Linked DNA regions of Prochlorococcus marinus str. MIT 1013. The protein of the gene in region 2 binds, or shares a complex with, the protein of the main gene of each other region. Links are inferred from orthologs where the notes say so. Each region holds a gene or a part of one and is shown on either strand. Other genes may lie near its edges.

The links. Proteins that work in one complex are often made in the same cells at the same time.
Region 1: the proteins of prmC (region 2) and prfA are in contact, whole or in part, in a crystal structure (PDB 2B3T), measured with the Escherichia coli proteins. The link is inferred for Prochlorococcus marinus str. MIT 1013 from one-to-one orthologs.

The regions. Positions count from the first base shown.
Region 1 is NZ_CP114778.1:1,206,490-1,212,030, reverse strand. Bases 174-2,942 are described here. They hold prfA (peptide chain release factor 1), read left to right. Parts: upstream 174-893; coding sequence 894-1,991; downstream 1,992-2,942. Other genes in these bases: alr (alanine racemase), read left to right, coding at 2,576-2,942; O5633_RS07195 (HNH endonuclease), read right to left, coding at 1,996-2,502; rpmE (50S ribosomal protein L31), read left to right, coding at 594-854; rpsI (30S ribosomal protein S9), read left to right, coding at 174-556. Also shown: rplM (50S ribosomal protein L13), read left to right, coding at 1-152; more of rpsI, read left to right, coding at 149-173; more of alr, read left to right, coding at 2,943-3,784; O5633_RS07180 (tetratricopeptide repeat protein), read right to left, coding at 4,404-5,541. UniProt on the Escherichia coli protein: Peptide chain release factor 1 directs the termination of translation in response to the peptide chain termination codons UAG and UAA.
Region 2 is NZ_CP114778.1:1,830,351-1,838,431, reverse strand. What follows is about bases 2,371-5,312. They hold prmC (peptide chain release factor N(5)-glutamine methyltransferase), read right to left. Parts: upstream 4,282-5,312; coding sequence 3,460-4,281; downstream 2,371-3,459. Other genes in these bases: psbM (photosystem II reaction center protein PsbM), read right to left, coding at 4,927-5,085; O5633_RS10370 (acyl-CoA thioesterase), read right to left, coding at 4,340-4,789; O5633_RS10380 (L-threonylcarbamoyladenylate synthase), read right to left, coding at 2,883-3,458; minE (cell division topological specificity factor MinE), read left to right, coding at 2,371-2,497. In the rest of the region: O5633_RS10405 (HD domain-containing protein), read left to right, coding at 1-533; septum site-determining protein MinC, read left to right, coding at 530-1,177; septum site-determining protein MinD, read left to right, coding at 1,336-2,151; more of minE, read left to right, coding at 2,156-2,370; psbB (photosystem II chlorophyll-binding protein CP47), read left to right, coding at 5,578-7,101; O5633_RS10355 (photosystem II reaction center protein T), read left to right, coding at 7,139-7,234; transcriptional regulator NrdR, read left to right, coding at 7,424-7,903; O5633_RS10345 (30S ribosomal protein S1), read left to right, coding at 8,006-8,081. UniProt on the Escherichia coli protein: Methylates the class 1 translation termination release factors RF1/PrfA and RF2/PrfB on the glutamine residue of the universally conserved GGQ motif, i.e. on 'Gln-235' in RF1 and on 'Gln-252' in RF2.

The DNA of each region.
Region 1 (5,541 bases), 620 kb from region 2 along the record:
TAGTGGAAAAGGCAATCAAAGGAATGCTTCCTCACACAAGGCTTGGAAGGCAATTATTTACTAAGCTCAAAGTCTACAAAGGCTCTGATCACCCCCATTCAGCCCAAGAGCCAAAGACTCTCATTTTAAATTCTGAATCTGTTGCGAAATGACTAGTTCCACAAACAATGTAGTTTACTGGGGAACTGGTAGACGTAAAACATCAGTTGCGAGAGTAAGGTTAACCCCTGGAAAAGGTGAAATAGTTATCAACGGTCGACCAGGCGATCATTATTTGAATTTCAATCCCGCTTATATATCTGCTGTAAAAGCTCCTTTGAAAACATTAGGTTTGAGTGAATCTTACGATGTTCTAGTTAATGTATTTGGTGGTGGTTTGACTGGCCAGTCAGATGCTATCAAGCAGGGTGCTGCTAGAGCTTTGTGTGAATTATCTCTCGATAATCGTAAGCCTCTTAAAGTAGAGGGTCACCTTAGTCGCGATCCTAGAGCAAAAGAGAGACGTAAATATGGTCTAAAAAAAGCTCGTAAAGCTCCACAATTCTCAAAGAGATAATTTTATTTTTTACCTTCTATCTTGCTCTTTTTTTATCATGCCTAAATCAGATATACATCCAACTTGGTATCCAGAAGCAAAAGTTATTTGTAATGGTGAAGTTGTCATGACAACAGGTTCCACGCAGCCAGAAATACAGGTTGATGTTTGGAGTGGAAATCATCCTTTCTTCACAGGGACTCAAAAGATTTTAGATACGGAAGGAAGAGTGGATAGATTTATGAGAAAATATGGTATGGCTTCATCAGATTTAAATGAAGAAAAAGATGAATCTTCAAAAGAAAAAAAAGAAAGTTGATAGCTTTTGATTGAAATATTTAGGTAGGGCATTCAAAGAATGGATTCTTCAACCCTCATAAAACGTTTAGAGACAGCTAAAAGTAGTTTTCAAAATTTAGAGTTGCAACTTGCAGATCCCGATGTTGCATCAGATCCTAAACAACTAGAGAAAATTGCTAGAGAGAGGTCTCGACTAGAACCTTTGGTTAATGATTATTTAAAACTTCAAATAATAGAGAGAGAATGTTTAGAAGCCAAAGGTTTAGTAAAAGAGAGCAGAGATGACAAGGAAATGGAACTTTTAGCTAGAGAAGAGCTCCAAAATCTTGAACTTTCAAAAAATGAATTAATTCAAAAATTGACTTTGGCTCTTTTACCCAAAGATCCAAGAGATGAGAGAAGTGTGATGCTTGAGATAAGGGCTGGAGCGGGAGGAAATGAAGCTTGTTTATGGGCTGGTGACTTGGCAAGAATGTATGAGAGATATGGACAAAAATTAGGTTGGAATGTAAAACCTATTAGTTCAACAGAAGCTGATATGGGTGGTTTTCGAGAAATGATTATCTCAGTTAAAGGAGAGTCTGTTTATAGTCAATTAAAGTTTGAAGCAGGTGTTCATAGAGTTCAAAGAGTTCCTTCAACTGAATCTCAAGGGAGAGTACATACCTCCACTGCAACTGTTGCTGTTATGCCAGAAGCTGATCCAGTTGAGGTTAAAATAGAATCTACTGACTTAGAAATTAGTACAGCAAGGTCTGGTGGCGCTGGTGGGCAAAATGTAAATAAAGTGGAAACAGCCATTGATTTATTTCATAAGCCATCAGGTATAAGAGTTTTCTGTACACAGGAACGTTCTCAACTGCAAAATAGAGAAAGAGCCATGGAGATTTTAAGAGCTAAATTATTAGAATTAGAAATAGCTGAAGCCAATGCAAAAGAAAGATCTGCTCGATTGTCTCAGGTTGGAACAGGTGATAGAAGTGAAAAAATAAGGACTTATAATTATAAAGATAATCGAACAACTGATCATAGATTAGGAATTAATTTCCCATTAGAACAAGTTCTAGCAGGTCAATTAGAGGATGTTATCGGAGCTTGTGTTGCAGAGGAACAAAAAAGGCAAATGGAAGAGCTCAGCAATCAATCTGAAGAGTAAAAAACTAAGCTGCCCACCCAATTACATATTTACTCCATTCCTGATGGCGACCAGAGTGAATTTGCTTTGTAGTTTCAAAACTCATATTGTTTAAAGGTTTATAAGGTTTTGTTTTTAATGGCATCTTTGCTTCTTCAGGAGTTCGATTACCTTTCATTACGTTGCATTGAAGACATGCAGTAATCACATTTTCCCAATTATCCATTCCACCTCTGCTTCGAGGTAAGACATGATCAATTGAAAGCTTTTTATTTTTCTGCCCACAATATTGACAGCAGTTATCGTCTCTTTGAAATATATTTTTTCTAGATAGAGGAATATCTCGATATGGAACTCTAATAAATTGTCTTAATCTTATTACGGTAGGAGCTTTGAAATCTTGTCTAATATTGTGCGCAGTATCTTCTTCAAGACTTTCAGCCTTACCTTTAAGCATTAAAACAGTCGCGCGTCGCCATGAAGTGATGTTCAATGGCTCATAGGACGCATTCAAAACAAGAACTTGACCCATGCAAGCAAGCTATATAAGCGGCATGCTAGTGGTATTCCGACCTTGTTGCAGTTTCCCTTATTACATTGATTGCATGCTGAGTATGACAAAGATCAATAGAAGTCAAAAATTTGTCACTTTTGATGGGACGACTGAAAATGTAATGAGCCCTGATCCCCAAAGTCGCGCATGGGTTGAGGTTGATTCGAAAGCTATAGAAAATAATGCAAGAGTTTTGAAAAATTTTATTGGCAAAGATTGCTTATTAATGGCAGTTGTAAAAGCTGATGGATATGGACATGGTTCAGAGACTGTTGCTAAGTCTGCTTTGACTGGAGGCGCCGATAGTCTTGGAGTAGCAACTTTAGAAGAGGGGATTCAATTAAGAAATGCTGGCTTGAAGTGTCCGATATTAATTCTTGGAAATTTAATAAATGCAGAAGAACTTTATTCTTCCTTTTGCTGGGATCTGATTCCTACAATTAGTGGAATTCGTGAGGCAATAATTTGCAATAATATCGCGGAAAATAATAATAAAAAATTTGTTATTCATTTAAAAGTTGACACAGGTATGACAAGACTTGGCTGTGATTGTAATGAAGTGGAAGAATTAATTTCTAAAATTGATTGTTTAGAAAACATATCTTTAAAAGGTATATATAGTCATTTGGCAATTGCTGAAAAAGATTTAGAAAACAATACTCAAATAAGTTTTACTTGGATTCAGTTAAATAGATTTAAAAAGGTTTTAAAAGATTTGAGCAAAAGAAATGAGTCTCTATGTAGACACCTCGCAAATTCGGCGGGAACACTTTCAGATAGTCGTCTTCATTTTGACATGGTTCGTGTAGGACTTAGCCTCTATGGCTACCTTCCTCTAAATGAGTTTGAGTCTGATTTAAACCTTACTCCAGCCTTGAAAGTTAGGGCTCGAGTTACTTTGATTAGGGATGTTGAAAAAGGGATAGGAGTTGGTTATGGACATTTTTTTAAAACCCAAAGAAAAAGTAAGCTTGCCGTAGTAGCTATTGGCTATGCAGATGGAGTAAGCAGAACTCTTTCTGGGAAAATTTCAGCCTCGATAGATGGAGTGTTGGTTCCTCAAGTAGGCGCAATTGCAATGGATCAAATGGTTTTTGATATAACTGACAAACCAGATACTAAAACAGGTCAAGTTTTAACACTTCTTGGAACTGATGGTGAGGTTTTTCTTTCTCCTCAGCATTGGTGTGATTTGTCTGGATCAATTCCATGGGAAGTTCTTTGCAGTTTCAGGAATCGACTTCCTAGGATTGTCACTTAAAATTTGTAGAGAAGCACAATCTAATTTTTTGGAGCGTTGACTTGATAAGGTATTTATTATGGAGAGGTGGCTGAGTGGTTGAAAGCGGCTCCCTGCTAAGGAGTTACAGGAGGTAACTTCTGTCGAGGGTTCGAATCCCTCCCTCTCCGTTCTTATTTGGTGTAAGAGGGTTTTAAGCAGTTCTAAACAGATTAAAAATACAGTATTAGTAAAGGTTTAGAGAGATAAAGAGTTTCAAGCGGTCCCTTAGTGTGCAATACAGAACGAAAAGTGCGAGGGGGATTTTGAGGGGGATTTTAAGAACTCAGTAGGAGAGAGAGATCTCTGATATGCCAATCGGTTTCACGCTCGTTGAGGGGGATTTTTGCTGCGTCAGAGGGGGATTGAAGTTTCTTGGGTGGATATGTGTGCTCTGTTTATTACTTAAGGCATTAAAAAAGCACCTACCAAGTAGATGCTTTTAATCCAAGAGAAATAAGATTCCCTGCTCTGAAAGGATCTTTATGCTTCTCTTCAAATCTTGCCCAGTTTTGTAAGTTGGTTTTATTTTGTTTTCTGGGAAATAATTCGTTAGTGGTATTTAATTAAATGGAGTAATTATAAGAAAGTTGAATAAAATTTATTTCTGTACTAAATCAAAAACAAAACATATACGTTCTTCTGAACTTTCAAACGGAATTGTATGATGAAATAAAGAAGAAGGAAATATACAAATATCTCTAGTTTCTAGTTTCTTAACAGTTAAATTAAAATTCTTGTCTTTATTAGGATATCTAGGACCTTGATAGCTAAAAGCTATGTTACCTGAATCATCATTCTTATTATCATTATATTTGGGAATTTGAAGGTAAAAACTACCAGTAATCCATCCATATTCATGATTGTGGCTCTTCAGAAATCCACCAGTTTTCATGCTAATCATCCATGATCGAAGTTCATAACTTTCGGGCCAATTATTTATGAAACCTTGCCCACTATCTTTGAATTTTTGTTTGTATTGTTCAATCTTCATTTCTAAAGCCTTTTTCATTGCTTTAATAAATGAGTAGTCTAATGAAAATAAATTCCCCGAAGTTTGAATACCATTACTGAGAAGGACCTGAGATTTCCCTTCCTTCTTACTCATTTTATTATAAGCGATTAGTTGATTTAAGTTACTTTCGGAGAATAATTCTTCATTTATTTTATCTATTAATACATACTTAATTGATTCATTACAGAAATGCGATTCGTATTGTTTTCCGTAAATAATATTGGCATGCGCTACTATGCCTCCGATATCGGCATTGCAAACTTTTTTCTCGTAGAGTACTTTGTACTTCTCATTGAATTCTTTTTCCCTATCAAGAGATAGTAAACAACCTAGATATACACTTTGAGAAGAATTAGATTGATTTTTACTTAGATATTTTAATGCTAATTCATATTTGTTCCCATAACATAAATTATGAGCTAATCCTATAATTAATTTCTCATCTTTAGGCTTTAATTCAGCTGCCTTAATCCAATGTCTTAATGATTCTTTTGATTTGCCCAAATCCTCTAATATGATTCCTAGATTGTAATGCGCCTGGGCGAGATCAGAGTTAATTTCAATTGCCTTGAGAGTGAATATTTCTGCTTCTTGTAAGTTGCCAAGATCTTTCATTATGGTGCCTAAATTGGCATGTGCCATTGCGTAATCAGGTTTAACTTCAATTGCTTTACGTAGAGATAATTCTGCTTCTTCTAGTTTTCCAAGATCTATTAATATGTTT
Region 2 (8,081 bases):
AAATTATAATAACAGCAAGAAAATTGGGGCCAAAAAAAGTATGGGCAGATAGAAACATGTCTGAATGGCTATGGAATCATAAAGAAATGACCTTAGAAAGTTTTTTATCTAATGATGACATCGTAACTAGTTATCATATTTATAGATGGCAACAATCTAGTTCAGATAATCTATCCAATCTCTGTAAACGTTTTATAAATAGAAATTTATTAAAAGCCTTAAATATATCATCCTTTACTTTAGAGATAAGGTTAGAAGCTCTATCAAAAGCGAGGATATTATCAGAGAAATATCATATCGAACCAGATATATCATGTGGGTTAAGAGAGCAAGTAATCAAAAGTTACCATCCTTATAAACATGGACTTCGATTATGGGATGGAGACATGCTACAGGCTTTAGAGAAAGCTTCTCCATTAGTTGAAAGATTAATAGAGCCTAATCAATCTTCATGGTTAATTTATCCAAAAGAAATTGAAAATGAATTAAAAATAGAGATTGAAAAACTAAAAATAAAACATAATTTAAAATGAATTCGGAAAATCAAAAAACAATCATTACTATCGAGGAGAGTAAATATACGAATTGGAAATTATGTTTAAAAAATAAATTAAGAATTCTTAAATCAAATCTTATAGAAATTGATTGTAAAGATCTCGACCTTTCATGTGCAGATATTTCAGAAATATCAGATATTGCAAATCAAAACAACTGTAAAATTACTTGTTTTTGCTCAACATCTACAAAGACAATAGTAAGCTCTCAATCATTAGGTTATAGATCTCAATTTATTGTTCAAAATTGTTCAAATAGCACTTTACAGATTAATGAGCAAAATTTAATTTTTTCAAAAACCCATTTTCATCATGGAACTGTCCGATCTGGGGATTATCTTGACAGTCCCGGGGATTTGTTAATCCTTGGTGATGTTAATCCAGGGGCAATAGTTAGTGCAGAAGGGAATATTATTATTTGGGGGAGACTTCTTGGGATTGCGCATGCAGGAAGCAAAGGTAACACTCAAGCAACAATATCGGCACTTCAACTCAGACCTGTTCAACTAAGAATCGCTAAGAAAGTTGCTAGAGGCCCAAAGGAGAAACCTCAAATTGGTCTTGCAGAGCAAGCAAGTATTAATTCCGAAGAAATTGTAATTTCTCCACTGGACTCTATTTAATTCGAGATTCTAACTGCAAATAGTTTTAAAAAAAGTTGGGAAAATTGAAAAAAGCCCTTAGAGATGTCTTCAAAAGCAAACCCAATGCAACCGATCTAACAATAAAGCTTTTTTCTTAATCAAAATCGAATTAAGATTTGTCGAATTCAAGGAGGTCCGTGAAGACAGATACACGCGTCATTCTTATCTGCTCAGGAAAGGGTGGTGTTGGCAAGACAACTCTTACTGCAAATCTTGGCATTTCACTCGCCAGACAAGGACTAAGTACTGCTGTCTTAGATGCAGACTTTGGTCTGAGAAACTTAGATTTACTGTTAGGTCTAGAAAATCGAATAGTCTATACAGCCCAGGAAGTTCTTGAAGAAGAGTGCAGACTTGATCAGGCCTTGGTCAAGCATAAACAAGAATCAAATCTATCTTTACTTCCTGCTGGTAATCCAAGAATGCTTGATTGGTTAAAACCAGAAGATATGAAACGCATAGTAGACATGTTAAAAGAACAGTTCAACTACGTTCTGATTGATTGCCCTGCAGGAGTTGAAGATGGATTTAAAAATGCTATGTCGGCCTCCAAAGAAGCAATCGTTGTTACCAATCCAGAGGTCTCTGCCGTCAGAGATGCAGATAGAGTAATAGGTTTACTTAATACAAATGGGATTAAGCCAGTTCAGTTAGTGCTTAATAGAGTTAGACCAAAAATGATGGCTAGCCAAGAGATGCTATCTATTGATGATGTAACTGATATTTTAGCCTTACCTTTGCTTGGTCTAGTTCTCGAAGATGAACAAGTTATTGTTAGTACGAATCGAGGGGAACCTCTTACTTTAAATAGCGTTAATTCACCAGCAGCTAAATGTTATCTGAATATTGCGAGGAGATTAAAAGGTGAGGATATTCCAATGATTAATCCCATAGAGGAAAGTTCTGGGTTGGGTGCAAAATTTAGAAGACTAATGCAAACAAAAATTTTCTAAACCAATGACACTTAGAGACCTTATCAACAAATTACTAAGAAGACAGCGTGCAAGTGCTAGCACTGCGAGAGAGAGGCTTCAACTTGTTTTGGCTCATGACCGTTCAGATCTTAGTTCAGAACTACTGGATCAAATGAGAAGAGAAATCTTAGAGGTCGTTGCAAAGTATGTCGAAATAGATATGGATGAAGGAGCAGTAAGTTTAGAGACAGAAGATCGAATGACCGCACTAGTTGCAAACTTACCAATAAAAAGAACTTTAAATGGTCAAATCAAGCTTATAGAAGCATCTAATCAACCAGATGAAAATTCTCAAGGATCAGAAAGCACAGTTGAAAATCCTTAACCAATTCAAAGATGTTATTTATTTTTTGGATAAGATCAAAAAAGTTTAAAAAAGTATTTTCAACAAATTTTCTAAATGGATTAACTTTTGGATTATATTTTTAGGTAGGATAGAAGAGTTGCCGGCTTAGCTCAGCGGTAGAGCAGCGCTTTTGTAAAGCGAAGGTCATCAGTTCAAATCTGTTAGCCGGCATTTTTAAAACCAGTTCTAAAAAGATCTATTTAGATTTACCAGAGATTATCCAAATTATAAAAGTTGCAATAAATAGGTTGAAAAATTTTAACTGAAAAATTGAATCAAAACTCATTATGGGGAGTCTGAAAAGCCACCAAAAAATAGATTGCACTAACAAAACTATTAATAACAGATAAATCATTAGTAACTTTTATTTCAAAACAACTGAGCCAGGCCTTAACAAATTCCACTTTCCATTTTGCCATTCAATAACTGTGCTTGCCATGCCAGAAGAATTTGGCCAAGGAATAGGAGCCAGTATAGGAATCCCAGGGAATTGAATAGAAGCTTCTGTCGCATCTTTAACAGGTTCTTCTCCAGAAACGTTTGCACTTGTAGTTGCAAGAGGACCAGTTTTCATAAGCAAATCTCTTGCAAGTCTTAATGCGGGGACTCTAAAACCCACAGAATTAGAATGGCAATTCAAATGCTCAGAAAAATTTCCTATTGTTGGCAAAACTATTGTTAATGCTCCAGGCCAATAGATTTTTGCCAATTTCAAGCCTTCTTCAATAGCACAAGGATGAACAAATTCAAACAAATCATCTAAGCAAGCTCCCATTAATATAAGTGGCTTATTTGAAGGCCTTTTCTTAATGGTCCATATTTTTTTTGAGTATTTTGGATATGAACAAAGTGCTGGCAAAGTATCAGTAGGGAATAAGGCTAAAGATCCCTTCTTCAACTTTAAAGCCAAGTCAGAAATTCCAAATTGCTCGGTAATCATTTCATTTTCTACGACAAATTGCATAGCGCTTGATTCCACTTAAATCTTTTTCAAAAGAAACTTCTTCCATGCCAATATTCTTCATAAAACTAATTATCTTTTCACTCTGATCATAGTGATGTTCAAGAATTAACCAACCTCCTTTAGCAAGTCCATTTAATGCCCCAAGGATGATTTTCCTAGAAGCATTCATTCCATCTTCTCCACCATCCAAAGCTATAAGTGGCTCATGATTTTTAACAACTGGTTCTAACTCTTCAATTAAAGCAGAGGGGATATAAGGAGGATTACTTAAAACCAAATCAAAGCTTTCCCTCCATCTTTTCAAAGGCTCCCACCAATCACCCAAAGAAAATATCACATTCGCACTTGGCACTATAGATTTTAAATTTCTTTGTGCTAGTTCTAATGCTTCATTACTAATATCAGCTGCATGTCCATCCCAATTAGGAAGAGATTTAGCTAAAGATATTGCAATAGCTCCAGAGCCTGTACCCAGATCAGCCCATCTTCCAGAATCAATATTAGTAACTTTTTTTAAAGCAACATCAATCAAAAATTCTGTTTCTTGCCTGGGGATCAGAGCATCAGCTGAAACCTCTAACTCAATATCTCTCCAGGGACACTTAGAAATCAAATACTGAAGTGGGGTTTGATCTTTTAAATGAGAGTCCCAAATAACTTCTATTTCTTCAGTTGAGATTTCTAAGGAAATAAAATTCTTAGGATTCAAAATAATGCTTTGCAATTTAGCCCAAGAAACTCCAGCCGCTATATCTAAAAGCCAATCAAAATCAACCTTCCTACCGCCTTTCAAAATCATTTTTTTTCTCCATTGCAGAAAAGCTTCACCAGAAATGGATTTAAAAATCATGAATTATCTAATTCTTTGAAATTTTTGGGCCTTCTTCTAGACTTAATAATATATTTTTAATTTGTACTGGTAATTCTCTTACTAACTTTATTGAGTCATTTATTTTTCTTACAACAACAAGTTCAATTTTTGCTTCTGCACCAATATCACCATTTGATTTTAAAAATAAAGTTTTACAAATAAGTCGTATTTTATTTTCCAGCTTAAATTGACTTAACATAAGAATTTTTTCTCCATGAATAAAAGATTTTTTATATTTAAGTTGAATTGAAATCACTGGGATTTCAAAACCATTTTTAGATAATTTTGAATACGAAAGCCCAACATTATCCAATGCATTAATTCTCCCCTCTTCTAAAAAGTTTAAATAAGAGCCATGCCACATAACTCCAGCATGATCAGTGTGCTGAGGAAGAACCGTTTTTATTAATTTCCAATGATTATTTATTGAGCTCATCAGAAAGAAAGACCATATATCTTAATTCTTTAATTGAATAAATAAAATTTTGAAGTAATACCCTTCCAAGATAAGACCTCATTAGCAATTAAGATCTCAAGTGTTTCTTGAGATCTTTGAATAGAAAAAGTCCTAAATTACTTTTTAGGCTCAGGACTCAATCTACCTTTGCTGGAATCCGAATAAAAGCTTGATTTCTCACCCTCACTGGTAGAAACAAATAAACCAATAAGAAAGATCGTTGGTACTCCAACAAATAAAAGACTTGCGGCAAAGCCAAAACTAGTGGTTTCCATAACCGAGGTTTTTACTCAGAACAATTTTTACTGAAATAAACTATATATCCCTTCAGCAGAAAAACCGTGATTTAAATCAAAGAGTCTGAGATTTTGTAATTTGCCGAAAAATAATAAGTTGAATTCGTCTTTTTTAATTATTTTAATCTGAGTAGTTTTAAAAAATTTTTTAAATCGATGGATTTGAAGTGAATTTAATGCCTGAATTTTCGTTTTTTTCAAACTGTTTTCAAACTGATTGGATAGAAAAACAACTTAAAATTACAAAATCGATTGAAATTTGAAAAATTCTTTTTTTTCTTTTTTTTTTAACTTTTTCTTGTCCACCACTGCTTATTTACGAATTCAAGCCGCTTAAAACAAGCTAAATTTTATCCAAGAGTGTCAAAAGTCATTTCAGGTCTCTACATCCTGTGCATTAACTCAAGCAATACCATTTACGATCATTCGAGTCTTGCTGCATTAAGCAGCTTCGTTATACGAACCTGACCCATGGGATTGCCCTGGTATCGGGTGCACACAGTTGTTATTAACGACCCTGGCCGCCTCTTGGCCGTGCACCTCATGCATACTGCTTTGTTAGCCGGCTGGGCCGGCTCAATGGCCTTATATGAATTGGCCATTTTTGATCCTTCGGATCCAGTACTTAATCCAATGTGGCGCCAAGGCATGTATGTCATGCCCTTCATGGCCCGCCTAGGAATCACAGGTAGCTGGAACGGATGGGATATAACCGGTGCAACCGGAATTGACCCCGGTTTCTGGAGCTTCGAAGGTGTTGCTGCAGCTCATATAGTTTTCAGTGGTCTTTTGATGCTCGCTGCCGTATGGCACTGGACATACTGGGATCTTGAATTATGGGAAGATTCCCGCACTGGTGAACCAGCTTTAGATCTTCCAAGAATCTTTGGGATCCATCTTTTCTTAGCTGGCTTGACATGCTTTGGGTTTGGCGCATTTCATTGCTCAACCGTTGGCATATGGGTTTCTGACCCATATGGCTTGACTGGTCATGTAGAAAAAGTTGCTCCAGTTTGGGGTGCAGAAGGATTTAATCCATTCAATGCTGGAGGAATTGTCGCTAATCACATTGGGGCAGGACTTTTAGGAATAATTGGTGGAATATTCCATATCACCAATAGACCTGGAGAAAGGCTTTATAGAGCTTTAAAGCTAGGTAGCCTTGAAGGCGTTCTTGCTAGTGCTCTAGCTGCTGTTCTTTTTGTATCTTTTGTAGTCGCTGGAACCATGTGGTATGGATCAGCAACAACACCAGTTGAGTTATTTGGTCCTACTAGATATCAATGGGATTCTGGGTATTTCAAAACAGAAATCAACCGCAGAGTTCAAGAGTCTATGAATGACGGTGCCTCAAAAGCTGAAGCATATGGAGCTATCCCTGAACAACTTGCTTTCTATGACTATGTTGGAAATAGTCCTGCTAAAGGAGGTCTCTTCAGAGTAGGAGCAATGGTTAACGGCGATGGAGTTCCAAGTGGATGGCAAGGTCACATTTCATTTACTGATAGCGATGGTAATGACTTAGAAGTAAGAAGAATTCCAAATTTCTTTGAAAACTTCCCTGTCATTCTTGAAGATAAAGATGGAAATGTTAAAGCTGACATTCCTTTCCGTCGCGCAGAAGCTAAGTATTCCATTGAACAAACTGGCGTCAAAGCTACTGTTTACGGTGGTGAATTAAATGGTCAAACATTTACTGATCCAGTAATAGTAAAACGTCTAGCAAGAAAGTCTCAACTTGGAGAAGCCTTCAAGTTTGACAGAGATCGTTACAAGTCAGATGGTGTATTCAGAAGCTCTCCAAGAGCATGGTTCACCTATGCACACTTGTGTTTTGGCTTGTTATTCCTCTTTGGGCACTGGTGGCATGCCGCAAGGACTCTCTTTGGCGACAGATTCTCAGGTATCGATCCAGAGCTTGGGGATCAGGTTGAGTTTGGTCTCTTCAAAAAACTTGGAGACGAATCAACCCGCCGAGTTCCTGGTCGAGCTTAATCCAGGATTCTTTACCCCCCTTATACCGAGAACTTAGATGGAAGCTTTCTCTTACGTGCTAATCCTTACATTGGCACTCGTAACGCTCTTCTTTGCTGTCGCATTTCGTGATCCACCGAAGTACGATAAGTAATTAACATAAAAAAAAGCCCTGATAACTCAGGGCTTTTTTTTATGTTTAGACTTTAAATCAAAAAATTTATTAATTATAAAGTTCAATATAAATAAAATTTTTTTAATTAAAAAGTAGTTTTATTTAATCTACCCCTTCTCAGAAGCCAAATAAATGTTTAAAGTTAGGTAAATCATTGAAAAGGGCTGCATGCAGTGCCCATCTTGTCAAAATACAGACAGTCGAGTTCTTGAATCTCGTTCGGCTGATTCTGGAAGAAGCGTAAGAAGAAGAAGGGAGTGCTTAAATTGCGACTTCCGATTTACTACTTATGAAAGAGTAGAAACTATACCAATTACCGTGATAAAGAGAAGCGGAGCAAAAGAATTATTTAATCGAACTAAAATAATTGGTGGTTTAAATAGAGCATGTGAAAAAACACTTATAAATGGATCTAAAATTGAATTTATTGTTGATGAAATAGAATTAGAACTCCATCAAGGGGTTCGTAAAGAAATTAAAACAAATGAGATTGGAGAAATGGTTCTTACACATTTAAAAGATATAAATGAAGTTGCCTATATTAGATTTGCCTCTGTTTATAGACAGTTTCATGGAATTAATGATTTCATAAAAACCCTTGACTCACTAAAACCACTAAAAAAAGAACAATTAGCGTCAGTTCTTTAACAAGAAAGACCTATCAATAAAGTAGAATTTAAGTTCAATTTGGTCGGCGGGCCATTTTGTATTTCTATCGCACTGTCCTAAAAGGCATACCGCCAATCAAGCATGTCTGAAAATCCAGCAAGCAAAGTTCAAGACAAAAATCTCGAAACAGAAACATCAATACCTGAAGAAGATATCT